DNA from 2 places in the Delftia sp. WY8 genome. Region 2 is predicted to be linked to the other one. Evidence: predicted binding sites of a transcription regulator. Region 2 holds the regulator's gene; the other holds the start of a gene.
The links. Region 2 encodes HrcA, which represses chaperone genes, less so after heat shock. Its sites were predicted from a motif close to TTAGCACTCNNNNNNNNNGAGTGCTAA; they were not measured.

Region 1 (6,334 bases), 2.8 Mb from region 2:
CCATGAAAGCGCCCCAGCAGCCGCGTATGCAGCAGGCGGTGGTTGATCCAGAAATGCACATCGTTCCAGATCAGCAGCACCACGATTTCGACGGCAATGCGCCAGGGGCCTGCATCGGGCTCCAGCCGCGCCCACCCCAGTTGCAGAAGGCCCCAGGGCACGATCATGCCGATGCCGAAGATCAGCACCGAATGCAGCGACTGGCGCCATTCGCGCTGCAACTGGTCGGGCTTGAGCGGGCGCGTGTCCAGCACGCGGCCCACGCCGCGCCGCTGCAGCCAGCGCGTGAGCGCCGTCATGCCCCAGCCGCCGGCCAGGTAGAGCACGCCAAAGAAGGCCAGGCCCCAGGCCATGACCTGCCAGGCGTTGAGTTCGGTAAAGGCTTGGGCTGCGGTCATGGGGGTGTCAAAGAGGGCACGTCACTGGGCGCATCATTGTGCGCGTATGCCCTGTTCGCGGATGATGCGGCCCAGCGTCGCCACGTCCTGGCGCATGCGCAGGGCCAGGCCTTCGGGCGAGCTGCCCACGGCCTGCCAGCCCTGGGCGGCCAGGCGCGCGCGCATCTCGGGCGAGCGCACGATCTCGCTCACGGCCTCGGCCAGCTTGTGCACATGGGCGGCGGGCATGGCCTTGGGCGCGGCCACGGCGTTCCAGATCTCCAGGTCGAAATCGCCCACGCCCAGCTCCTTGAGGCTGGGCAGGCCCGGCGCCAGCGGGCTGCGCGCGGCCGAGGTCACGGCCACGCCGCGCAGCTTGCCGGCCTGGACCTGGGCCATGGCCAGCGCGGGCGGCAGCATGGACAGCTGCAGGTCGCCGCCCTGGATGGCGTTGAACACCTGCGGGTAGCCGGGATAGGGAATGTGCTCGGGCCTGAGCGCGGAGCGGCTCTTGAGCAGCTCCATGCCCAGGTGGCCCACGGTGCCCACGCCGGGCGAGCCGTAGCTCCAGCGGCTGCCGGCCTGGGCAGCGGCCTCCAGGAAGGCCCGGCCCTCGGGCGCGCCGGCCGGCGCCACCAGCACCAGGGGTGCCACGCCGATCAGGCTGACGGGCTGCAGGTCCTTGACGGGGTCGTAGCGCACGGCGGGGTTGAGCAGGCGGGCAATCGTCAGGTTGCCGTTGATCATCACGCTGAAGGTATGGCCATCGCGCGCACGGGCCACCTGCTCGCCTGCAATGTTGCCGCCTGCTCCCACCTTGTTCTCGACGATGACGGGCTGGCCCAGACGCTTTTCCAGCGGCTCGGCCAGGGCGCGCGCCGTGAGGTCGGGGGAGGAGCCCGCGGGAAAGCCCACGATCAGATGCAGGGGCCTGCTGGGCCACTGGTCGCCCGCCACGGCGGCGCAAGGCAGCAGGGCCGAAGCCAGGGCGGTGGCCAAGGCATTGGCGAAGAGGCGGCGTAGTGGCGAGATGGCGCTGGCGGGCATGGGGTACGTGGGGGCCGCAAAGGCTGCGGGCAATAAAAAACCCGGAGATTATCCGGGTTTGTCTTGAAGCAGCCTGTCAGCCCAGGCCGTCAGGCCGTCAGGCCATCAGGCGAACTCGGCCAGGGCCTTCTTCATCTTCTTCATGGCAGCCACCTCGATCTGGCGAATGCGCTCGGCGCTCACGCCATACACGGCGGCCAGCTCATGCAGCGTCATGCCGCCCGAGCCGTCATCGTTGACCTTGAGCCAGCGCTCCTCGACGATGCGGCGGCTGCGGTCGTCCAGCGAATCCAGCGCCATGGCAATGCCGTCGGTGGCCAGGTGGTCACGCTGGCGCGACTCGATCATGGCCGTGGGCTCATGTGCGCCGTCGGCCAGATAGGCGATGGGGCCGAAGGCCTGCTCGCCATCATCGCTGGGCGAGGGGTCCAGCAGCACGTCGCCACCGGCCAGGCGCGTTTCCATCTCCATGACTTCTTCGCGCTTGACGTTGAGCTTCTCGGCCATGGCGTCGATCTCGCCGGAGGTCAGCGTGTCGCGCAGCATGGCGCCGTCCTCGGCCATGGCGGCGTCGGACTTCAGTCCCTGCTTCATGGAGCGCAGGTTGAAGAACAGCTTGCGCTGGGCCTTGGTCGTGGCGACCTTGACCATGCGCCAGTTCTTGAGGATGTACTCGTGGATCTCGGCCTTGATCCAGTGCATGGCGTAGCTCACCAAGCGCACGTTCTGATCGGGATCGAAGCGCTTGACGGCCTTCATCAGGCCGACATTGCCTTCCTGGATCAGGTCGCCGTGGGGCAGGCCGTAACCCAGGTACTGGCGCGAGATGGACACCACCAGGCGCAGGTGGGACATCACCAGACGCCCTGCGGCGTCCAGGTCACTGTGTTCCTTGAGCTTGCGGGCGTAGTCCTGCTCTTCCTCGAGGGTGAGCATGGGCAGGCGGTTGACCGCGGAAATGTAGGCATCCAGATTGCCCAGAGGCGGCACCAGGGCCCAGGGGTTAGCGGGCGCCAAGGTGGTCGCAATGGAGCCGGAGGCGTTTGTCATTGCAGAGTTCCTTTCTTCCATTCCTTCATATTAGCACTCGTTAGGATTGAGTGCTAAAGCCGAAGTTCCGCGGGTTTTTCAGTCGGTTGCAGAAATCTTCGGTACTGCAAAAGTCGCTTCTGGCTAGTCTGAGCGATTTTTGGAAACCCTGCTTGCCGGCGGGAGGCATGTGTCGGCCCCCGCCGGGTTTTGACCCCTTTGCGCCCGGCTCCGCCGGCGACCGGCACGAAAGATCCAGGTTCGTGCAGTCGCGGTGCCCAGCGGCTATTTGAACCGTGGCTGCACGATGATCTTCACCGCCGACTCGTTGTTGTGGATCAGCGTGTCAAAGCCCTGGGCCACCAGGTCATCGAGCTGGATGCGCTGGGTGATGAAGGGCTCGAGGTTGATCTTGCCCTCCTCGACCAGCTTGATGGTTTCCTGGTGGTCGTTGCAGTAGGCGATGGTGCCGCGCACGTCCAGCTCCTTCATGACCACGCTGTGCACGTTGATGGTGGCCGGATGGCTCCAGATGGACACGATCACCACCACGCCCGTGGCCTTCGTCGCGGCCACCAGCGTGTCCAGCACCTTGTTCACGCTGGTGCATTCGAACGACACATCCACGCCCTTGCCGCCGGTGAGCTTCATCACCTCGGCCACCACGTCCACCTCGGAGGGGTCCAGGATGTGATCGGCCACGCCCGATTCACGCGCCTTTTGCTTGCGCTTGGCACTGAGCTCGGTGATGACGACGGTCAGGCCCTTGGCCTTGAGGATGGCCGACAGCAGCAGGCCGATGGGGCCGGCGCCGCCCACCAGTGCCACATCGCCGGCCTTCGCTCCGCTGCGGGTGTAGGCATGGTGGCCCACGGACAGCGGCTCGATCAGCGCGGCCTGGTCCAGTGGAATGGCATCGGAGATGGGATGCACCCAGCGGCGCTTGACGGCAATCCGCTCGGACAGCCCGCCACCGCGCCCGCCCAGGCCGATGAAGTTCATGTCCTTGGACAGGTGGTAGTTGTCGCCCGGCCCCGTGGGCACATCGTCGGCCACGATGTAGGGCTCCACCACCACATGCTGGCCGACCTGGATATCGTCCACCCCCGCGCCCACGGCGTACACCACGCCCGAGAACTCATGCCCCATGGTGATGGGTGCGGACTCGCCCGAGATGGGATGCGGGTGGCCGCAGGGCGGGATGAAGATCGGCCCTTCCATGAACTCATGCAGATCCGTGCCGCAGATGCCGCACCAGGCCACTTCGATGCCCACGGTGCCGGGCTCCACCACGGGTTCGGGGATGTCCTCGATGCGGATGTCGCCCCGGTCGTGGAAACGTGCTGCTTTCATGATTGAACTTTCTGTTTTGCAAGGCTGGGTTGGCGGGCGGCACAGCCGCCCCATGGCGATTATTCGGCCTTACCGCAGGTGATGAACTTGCTGCAGGTCATAGACACGCACCGGCAGGCCTTCCTGCCGCGCCTTGAGCTGCAGCGCCAGGTACAGCGAGTAGTGGCGCGACTGGTGCAGGTTGCCGCCGTGGAACCACAGCGCCTCTTGCTGCGTGGGCTTCCACATGTTGCGCTGCTCGCCCTCCCACGGTCCCGGGTCCTTGGTGGTGTCCGAGCCCAGGCCCCAGACCTTGCCTACCTTGTCCGCCACCTCCTGGCTGATCAGGTCGGCCACCCAGCCGTTCATGGAGCCATAGCCGGTCGCGTAGACCACCAGGTCCGCCGGCAGCTCGGTGCCATCGGCCAGCACCACCGCGTTTTCCGACAGGTGGCTGATCTGCTTGCCCGCCTGCAGCTTGATGCTGCCGTCGATCACCAGATCGCAGGCCCCCACGTCGATGTAGTAGCCCGAGGCGCGGCGCAGGTACTTCATGAAAAGGCCCGAGTCGTCATCCCCGAAGTCCAGCATGAAGCCGGTCGCCTCCAGCTGGCGGTAGAACTGAGCGTCGCGCTCGCGGATGCGGTTGTACACCGGCACCTGGAAGTCGGCCATGATGCGGTAGGGCAGCGAGGCAAAGATCAGGTCCGCCTTCCTGGTCGTCACGCCGCTGGCCACGGCGCGCTCCGAGTACAGGTCACCCAGGCCGATGTCCATCAGCGAATCGGAGCGCACGATGTGCGTGGACGAGCGCTGCACCATGGTCACATCGGCGCCGTGCTCCCACAGGGCCGCGCAGATGTCGTGGGCGGAATTGTTGGCGCCGATCACCACCACCTTCTTGCCCGCGTAGGCGTCCGGGCCATGGTGCTGGGACGAGTGCTGCTGCTCGCCCTTGAAGATGTCCTGGCCCTTGATCTTGGGCACATTCGCCTTGCCCGACATGCCGGTGGCGAACACCACATGCCTGGGGCGCAGCACCTGCGTCTCGCCATTGCGCTCCACGGTGACTTCCCATTCCTGCCGGTCCTCATCGAAGCGGGCGTTCAGGCAGTTGGTGGACGGCCAGTAGTTGACCTCCATCACCTTGGTGTACATCTCCAGCCAGTCGCCGATCTTGTCCTTGGGCGCGAACACGGGCCAGTTGTCCGGGAAAGGCATGTACGGCAGGTGGTCGTACCAGACCGGGTCGTGCAGGCACAGCGATTTATAGCGGTTGCGCCACTGGTCGCCAGGGCGCGCCTGGCGGTCGATGACGATGTGCGATACCCCCAGCTGGCGCAGCCGCGCGCCCAGCGCAATGCCGCCCTGGCCGCCGCCGATGACGAGCACGAAAGGCTGCCTGTCGCGGCCCAGTTCCTGGGCCTCCTGCTGGCGGCGCTCCAGCCAGGTCTGGCGGCCACGCCGGATGCCGTGCTCGGCCCCCATCGGGCGGCGCGTGCCCATGGGTTCCTCATGGCCCTTGAGCTCCTGGGCGGCCGTCAGCAGCGTCCAGATGCGCCCGTCCCTGATACGGACATGGCCGCCGCCGCGCGCATGGCGCGTGTCGAGCACGATCCAGGCGGACACCACGCCATCGGCCTCCTCCACCGTCTCGCGCTCGTCCAGCGAAAGGCGCACGGGCGCAGCGGCGTCCAGCTGGGCAGCCAGCATGTCGGCGATCTGGCTGCGCCCTTCCATGGTCTTGATGTTCCAGGTCAGCAGCACCAGGTCGCGCCAGTAGCATTCGTCGGCGAACAGGCGGCTGGCGGCCGCGAAGTCGCGGTCTCCCAGGGCATGGTTGAGTTGGTCAAGCATCGCCTTGGCGCGGGCGTTGGGCGTCGTATCGGTCATGGTTGTCTCCTTGATGCGGTCATGCCCGCTGGTTTTTCTTCGGGCAGTCGCTCTTACGCAATCACCATGCCAGGCAGGCCCGGCGGCAGGATGCGCCAGGCAAATCAAGGGGTTGCCTGCGCGCCTCCGGTACAAACCCTGCGCCTTGCACCCCGCTGCCCGGCGTTGCCGCCCGCGACAGGTGGGGCAGCCCTGCGACACCTGTCGCACCAGGCGTGCTGCAGCGCAGCAGGGGCAGTGGGTAAGTCTTGATTGGCGCTGCGCCGCACAGGGCACAGAATCGTCTGCGGCACGTTCAAAGCCCGCATCGACTCCACGCCATGCCCCTGCAGTCCTACGCCTCGCACATCCAGGAAATCGAAGCCTTCGGCCTGGGCTACTCCCACCGCGGGCAGGAGCGCGACCGCGCCGTGCTGCGCAGCTGGCGCCGCTGCATCGACTCCCACCGGCTCGACCCGGCGCATACCAGCGAAGCCCACATCGTCACCGAAGGCCAGCTGCGCGCGCACCGCGAGGAGTCCGAGCCGCTGATCCACATCGCCCGCCATGCGCTGGAGCGGCTGTACCAGCAGCTCAAGGGACTGGACTACGTGCTGCTGCTGGCGGACCGGCATGGCGTGGCCGTGGACTTTCTGGGGCATGAGGCCGACAAGGGC
Region 2 (6,334 bases):
ACCGTGCGCTCAACACCGCAGCCGTGCTGCTGGCCCTGCTGGCCCTGGCCTGGCTGGGCCCTTCGGGCGGCATGCTGGCCTGCGCGCTGCTGGCCCTGGCCTGCCTGTCGCTGGCCGGGCTGGCACCACGCATCTTGCAGGTGCAGACGGCCCCTGCCGCAGCCCTTCTGGGCCTGGCCCTGGCCTATCCGCTGTGGAGCTGGCTGCGCCTGCGCGCCGCCGCCCGCTTTCTGGCGCTGGAACTGCGAGACCTGCAGGGCCAGGGCCTGCCCACCGCGCTGCGCCTGGGCGGCGACCTGCTGGACCAGCGCATTGCCGCCGTCGAGCAGGCTTCGCGGCAACTGCGCGCCCTGCACCATTTCGTCAGCGAAAGCCTGCGCCAGTTGCCCTCGCCCACCTTTGTCTGCGACCGCCAGGGCCATGTGCTGCTGGCCAATGCCGCGGCCCATGCCTATGCGCGCAGCCTGGATCACGACCTGCGCGCTGGCGACTCCCTTCCCAGGCTGCTCGATGGCCTGCGGGCGCTGGACACGGCGCCCGGCCCGCAAGCCGGCAGCCCACTGCTCACGGCCAGGGCGCTTGCCGCCGGCGGCCTGCCGCTCAGCAGCGAGGGGCGCGACGGCCGCGGCCGCAGCCTGATGCTGCTGGTCCAGGCCTTCGAGGCTCCGCCCACCACGGGCTGGCTGATCACCCTGGTCGATATCAGCGATCTGCGCAGCGCCCAGGCCCAGCGCGACCAGGCCATGCAGTTCATCTCGCACGACATCCGGGCGCCCGTGGCATCCATCATCACCTTGCTGGAGATGCAGCGTGGTTCCGTACAAGCGCCCGACCTGGGCATGCTGCTCCCGCGCATCGAAGGCTATGCCCAGGCCTCCCTGCAGCTGGCCGACGATTTCGTGCACCTGGCTCGTGCCCAGCAGCAGGCGCTGCGCCAGCAGCAGCTGGACCTGGGCCTGGTGCTGGACCAGGCCGTGGAAAGCTGCTGGGCCCAGGCCAGCGCCGCCCATGTGCAGCTGGAATTCAGCCTGCCCGAGCAGGAATGCCCCGTGCTGGGCGACCCGGGCATGCTCCACCGCGCAGCCGTCAACCTGATCGGCAACGCCATCAAGTACGGAGCGCACGGGCAACCGGCAAGCGGCGCCACGGTGCAATGCCTGCTGCTGCAGGACGCCGGCCATTGCCGCATCGCCATCCGGGACCACGGACCCGGCATGGATGCGCAGGCCGTCGCCCGCCTGAGCCAGCCCTTCGAGCGCCTGGACCACCATCAGCACCTGGACGGCGCAGGCCTTGGGCTGGCCTTTGTCCGCACCGTGGCTGCCCGCCATGGCGGGCAGCTGCAGATAGAAAGCGCGCCAGGCCAGGGAAGCACCTTCAGCATCGTGCTGCCGAAGGCGCAGCAAGCCTGACCGGGGGTGTCATCCCGGCGGAGGGCCCGTGAAAACGAAAAAGCCCTGAAGTCTTTCAACTTCAGGGCTTTGCGTTTTTTGGTGCGGCTGGCAGGAATCGAACCCACGACCCCTTGGTTCGTAGCCAAGTACTCTATCCAGCTGAGCTACAGCCGCAACGCTTCGCATTGTAGCAGCGGGTTTTGGAGCTTCCAGGCAAAAGCGCCATATTTCTGCAAAAAACCTGGAAGTCGCATTCAATGGCAGCCATGCCAGCCGGCAGCGTCGCGCCCAGCAAAAAAGCCTGCCGCCCGGAAAGGCGGCAGGCTTTTTCATACCAATGAATGGTAGGGCCTCCCAGAGTCGAACTGGGCACCAACGGATTATGAGTCCGCTGCTCTAACCAAGCATGAGCTAAGGCCCCTGATTCACCAAGGCAGCGCGGATGCACGCCATGGCAAACAGCTATTGTAGATCCTAACCTGCGCGGCTCAGCGCTTGTGGCTCAGCGCGTTGCTGACCAGCTTGGAGGTGATGTCCACGATCTGGATCATGCGGTCGTAGTGCATGCGGGTGGGGCCGATCACGCCCAGCGTGCCCACCACCTTGCCGTCGAGCTCGTAGGGCGCGCTGACCACGGACAGCTCCTCGAAGGGCACGACCTGGCTTTCGCCCCCGATGTAGATGCGCACACCTTCAGCCTGGCTGGAGAAATCCAGCAGCCTGAGGATCTGGGTCTTTTGCTCGAACAGGTCGAAGGCGCGGCGCAGATTGCCCATGTCGCTGGAGAAATCGCTGACCGACAGCAGGTTGCGCTCGCCCGCGATGACCACGTCCTCCTGGGCACTGGTCATGGCCTCCGTGCCCACGTTGACGGCTGCCTGCATGAGGGTGGCCACCTCGCCGCGCAAAAGCTCGACCTCGCCCTTGAGGCGCTCGCGCACCTCTTCCATGGCCAGGCCTGCGTAGTGGCTGTTGAGAAAGTTCGATGCCTCGATCAGCTGAGAGGCCGAGTAATCCACGTCGGTGAAGATGACGCGGTTTTGCACGTCACCGTCGGGCGAGACGATGATGACCAGAAAGCGCCGCTCCGACAGTCGCACGAATTCGATGTGCTTGAACACCGAGGTACGGCGAGGCACCAGCACCACGCCCACGAACTGGGAAAGGCTGGACAGCAGATTGGCGGCGTTGGCTATGACTTTCTGCGGCTGCTCGGGCACGAGCTCGGGCGTCACGATATCTGCACGGTCCGCCGTGAGCATGGTGTCCACGAACAGCCGGTAGCCCCGGGCGGTCGGAATGCGGCCGGCCGAGGTGTGCGGACTGATGATCAACCCCAGGTCTTCGAGGTCAGCCATCACATTGCGTATCGTGGCAGGCGACAATTCAAGCCCCGACGCACGCGACAGGGTCCGCGAGCCCACAGGCTGGCCGTCAGCGATGTAACGCTCGATCAGCGCTTTGAGCAACAACTTGGCACGTTCGTCGAGCATGTGATGATTTTAATGATGTAATTTCCAGAAATGACGTCCACGTTTCGCCACGTTGCCTTGATCGGGAAGTACCACGCTCCCAGCGCAAGCGCCCCGTCCGAGAATGCCAGCAACGCGCTCGAGCGCATTGCGGACTTCCTCAGGCGCCAGGGCTGCGAAGTCGTGCTCGATACCCAATCGGCCCTGCACGCAGGGCTCACAGACTACCCCACCCTCGATGTCGATGGCCTGGGCAGGCATTGCGACCTGGGCCTGGTCGTCGGCGGCGACGGCACCATGCTCGGCGTGAGCCGGCACCTGGCGCAATACGGAACGCCCCTGATCGGGGTGAACCAGGGCCGCCTGGGCTTTGTCACCGACATCGCGCTGGAGGACTTCGAGGCCACGCTCACCCCCATGCTGCAGGGCGAGTACGAAGAAGACCTGCGTCCCCTGATGTGCGCCCGCGTGATCCGCGAGGGCGAATGCGTGTTCGAGGCCCTGGCCATGAACGACGTGGTGGTCAACCGCGGCGGCACCTCCGGCATGGTGGAGTTGCGCATCGAGGTCGGCGGCCGCTTTGTCTCCAACCAGCGCGCCGACGGCCTGATCGTGGCCACGCCCACGGGCTCCACGGCCTATGCCCTGTCCGCTGGCGGGCCGATGATGCATCCGTCCATCCCCGCCTGGGTCATGGCACCCATTGCGCCGCACAACCTGTCCAATCGCCCCATCGTGCTGTCCGATGCCAACGAGGTCACGATCGAAGTCGTGGCCGGGCGCGATGTCAGCGCCAATTTCGACATGCAGTCGCTGGCCTCGCTGCAGCACGGCGACCGCATCCTCGTGAGCCGCGCCCACCACAGCGTGCGCTTTCTGCACCCCAAGGGCTGGAACTACTTCGCCACGCTGCGCAAGAAACTGGGCTGGAACGAGGGAGGCGCCTGACCATGGCGCTCAAGCGCATCGTGCTGCGCGACTTCGTGATCGTGCAGGCCCTGGATCTGGACTGGCATGCGGGCTTCACCGTGCTGACCGGCGAGACCGGCGCCGGCAAATCCATCCTGATCGATGCATTGCAGCTGGCCCTGGGCGCCCGCGCCGACGCCGACGTGGTGCGCGAAGGCTGCCCCCAGGCCGATATCTGCGTGGAGTTCGACGGCTGCGCGCGGCTGCGCCCCTGGCTGGAGGCGGCAGGCCTGGCCTGCGAGGACAACAGCCTGCTGCTGCGGCGCACGGTGGACACCCAGGGCCGCAGCCGCGCCTGGATCAACGGCACGCCGGCCACGGCCACGCAGCTGCGCGCCCTGGGCGAGCAGCTGATCGACATCCACGGCCAGCATGCCTGGCAAAGCCTCACGCGACCCGACGCAGCACGCGCGCTGCTGGACGCCTATGCAGGCATAGACAGCCGCGAGGTCCAGGCCTGCTGGAGCCGCTGGAGCCAGGCACGACAAGCCCTGCAGCATGCGCAATCCGCCCAGGACAGCCTGCAGCGCGAACGCGAACGGCTGCAGTGGCAGATCACCGAACTCGACAAGCTGGCCCCGCAGGCCGACGAGTGGGACGAGCTTAATGCCCAGCACACGCGCCTGTCGCATGCCCAGACCCTGATAGACACCGCCCAGACCACGCTGCAGATGCTGGAGGACGACGAGGCCGGCGTGATCACTCCGCTGGGCCGCGCCAGCCATCTGATACAGAACCAGGAACACCTGGAGCCCGAGTTCCAGAACATCGCCGACGTGCTGGCCTCGTGCACGGCCCAGGTGCAGGATGCGCGCCATTCGCTGCAGGCCTATCTGCGCCGCGCCGACCTGGACCCCGAACGCCTGGCCGAGCTGGATGCACGCCTGTCGCTGTGGATGCAGCTGGCGCGCCGCTACCGCCGCACGCCCGATGAGCTGCCGGCACTGCTGGCCGGCTGGCGCCAGGAGCTGCAGCAGCTGGATGCCGCCGTGGACATAGAGGCCCTGCACGCTGCAGAGCAATCCGCGCAGCAGCACTACCAGGCCAGCGCCCGGGTGCTGTCGCAGCAACGCGCCCTGGCTGCGCCGCGCCTGTCGCGCGCCATCACCCAGGCCATGCAGGGCCTGGGCATGGAAGGCGGCCTGTTCGAGGCCGCCCTGTCCACAGCCGATTCTCCCGGTGCCTTTGGCGTGGACAGCGTGGCCTTCCTGGTCGCCGGCCATCCTGGAGCCAGCCCCAAGCCGATTGCCAAGGTGGCGTCGGGCGGCGAGCTGTCGCGCATTTCGCTGGCCATTGCCGTGACCACCAGCGAGCTGGGCGAGGCCGGCACGCTGATCTTCGACGAGGTGGACTCGGGCGTGGGCGGCGCCGTCGCCGAGACCGTGGGCCGCCTCATGCATGCGCTGGGCCGATCGCGCCAGGTGCTGTCCGTCACCCATCTGCCGCAGGTCGCGGCCTGTGCCGACCACCACTATCTGGTGGCCAAGCAGCGCGCAAGGCAGGGCACGCTCAGCACCGTGCAGCCGCTGGACAGCACCGCGCGCGAGGCAGAGCTGGCCCGCATGCTGGGCGGCGAGCGCCAGTCCGAAACCACGATGGCCCATGCCCGCGAAATGCTGGCCATGGCGCGCCAGGCACCCCCGCCCCGCCCGGCGCCGCGCAGGCCCGGCCGGCAGCGGCCGCAGGCCGACGCGCAGCGTACCCGGCCCAAGCCGGGCCGTGCGGCCAACGGCGCGCGCAACACCAATGGAGGCTGATGCCATGTCGCTTGAGATCGTGCTGATCACCGGGATGTCCGGATCGGGCAAATCCGTCGCCCTGCATGCGCTGGAGGATGCCGGCTACTACTGCGTGGACAACCTGCCTCCCGAGCTACTGTCCGCCTTCGTCGAACTGGAGCACGGCCGCCACAGCAACAAGGTGGCCATCGCCATGGATGCGCGCAGCGCCGGGGGATTGCCCCACCTGCCCGGGCAGCTGGAGCGGCTGCAGCGCCAGGGTGTCGTGCCCCACCTGGTCTTTCTGGACGCCACCACGGGCACCCTGGTGCGGCGCTTCTCCGAAACGCGGCGCCGCCATCCTCTGTCGCAAGGGCCTGTCGCCGAGGGCCGCCGCGCCCTGGTGCAGGACATAGAAACCGAGCGCGAACTGCTGGGCGAATTGCGCGAGAAATCGCATGTCATCGACACCAGCCACCTGCGCTCGTCCCAGCTGCAAAGCTATATCAAGGAGCTGATTGCGGCCCCGGTGGGCCAGATGACCCTGGTCTTCCAGTCCTTCGGCTTCAAGCACGGCCTGCCCTCGGATTCCGACTATGTATTCGATGTGCGCATGCTGCCCAATCCGCACTACGAACCCCAGCTGCGCCCGCTGACCGGCATGGATGCGCCCGTGGCCGAGTTCCTGCGCCAGCAGCCCGGCGTGGACCAGATGCGCCGAGACATCCAGCAGTTCCTGGAGTCCTGGCTGGACATGATGGCCAGCAACCACCGCAGCTAT

Region 1: the regulator HrcA is predicted to act here: its motif matches at 2,505-2,531, upstream of rpoH (RNA polymerase sigma factor RpoH).

What each region holds. Positions count from the first base shown of each region.
Region 1 covers NZ_CP049795.1:2,193,697-2,200,030, reverse strand. Annotated here, with positions in the region: gene G4D77_RS10100 (sterol desaturase family protein) at 1-398, opposite strand, end outside; gene G4D77_RS10095 (Bug family tripartite tricarboxylate transporter substrate binding protein) at 432-1,424, opposite strand; gene rpoH (RNA polymerase sigma factor RpoH) at 1,530-2,474, opposite strand; gene G4D77_RS10085 (2,3-butanediol dehydrogenase) at 2,739-3,806, opposite strand; gene G4D77_RS10080 (NAD(P)/FAD-dependent oxidoreductase) at 3,876-5,678, opposite strand; gene G4D77_RS10075 (sigma-54-dependent Fis family transcriptional regulator) at 5,999-6,334, shown strand, end outside.
Region 2 covers NZ_CP049795.1:4,947,247-4,953,580, reverse strand. Annotated here, with positions in the region: gene G4D77_RS22795 (CHASE2 domain-containing protein) at 1-1,412, shown strand, start outside; tRNA gene G4D77_RS22790 (tRNA-Arg) at 1,492-1,568, opposite strand; tRNA gene G4D77_RS22785 (tRNA-Ile) at 1,737-1,815, opposite strand; gene hrcA (heat-inducible transcriptional repressor HrcA) at 1,883-2,887, opposite strand; gene G4D77_RS22775 (NAD kinase) at 2,918-3,814, shown strand; gene recN (DNA repair protein RecN) at 3,817-5,592, shown strand; gene rapZ (RNase adapter RapZ) at 5,597-6,334, shown strand, end outside.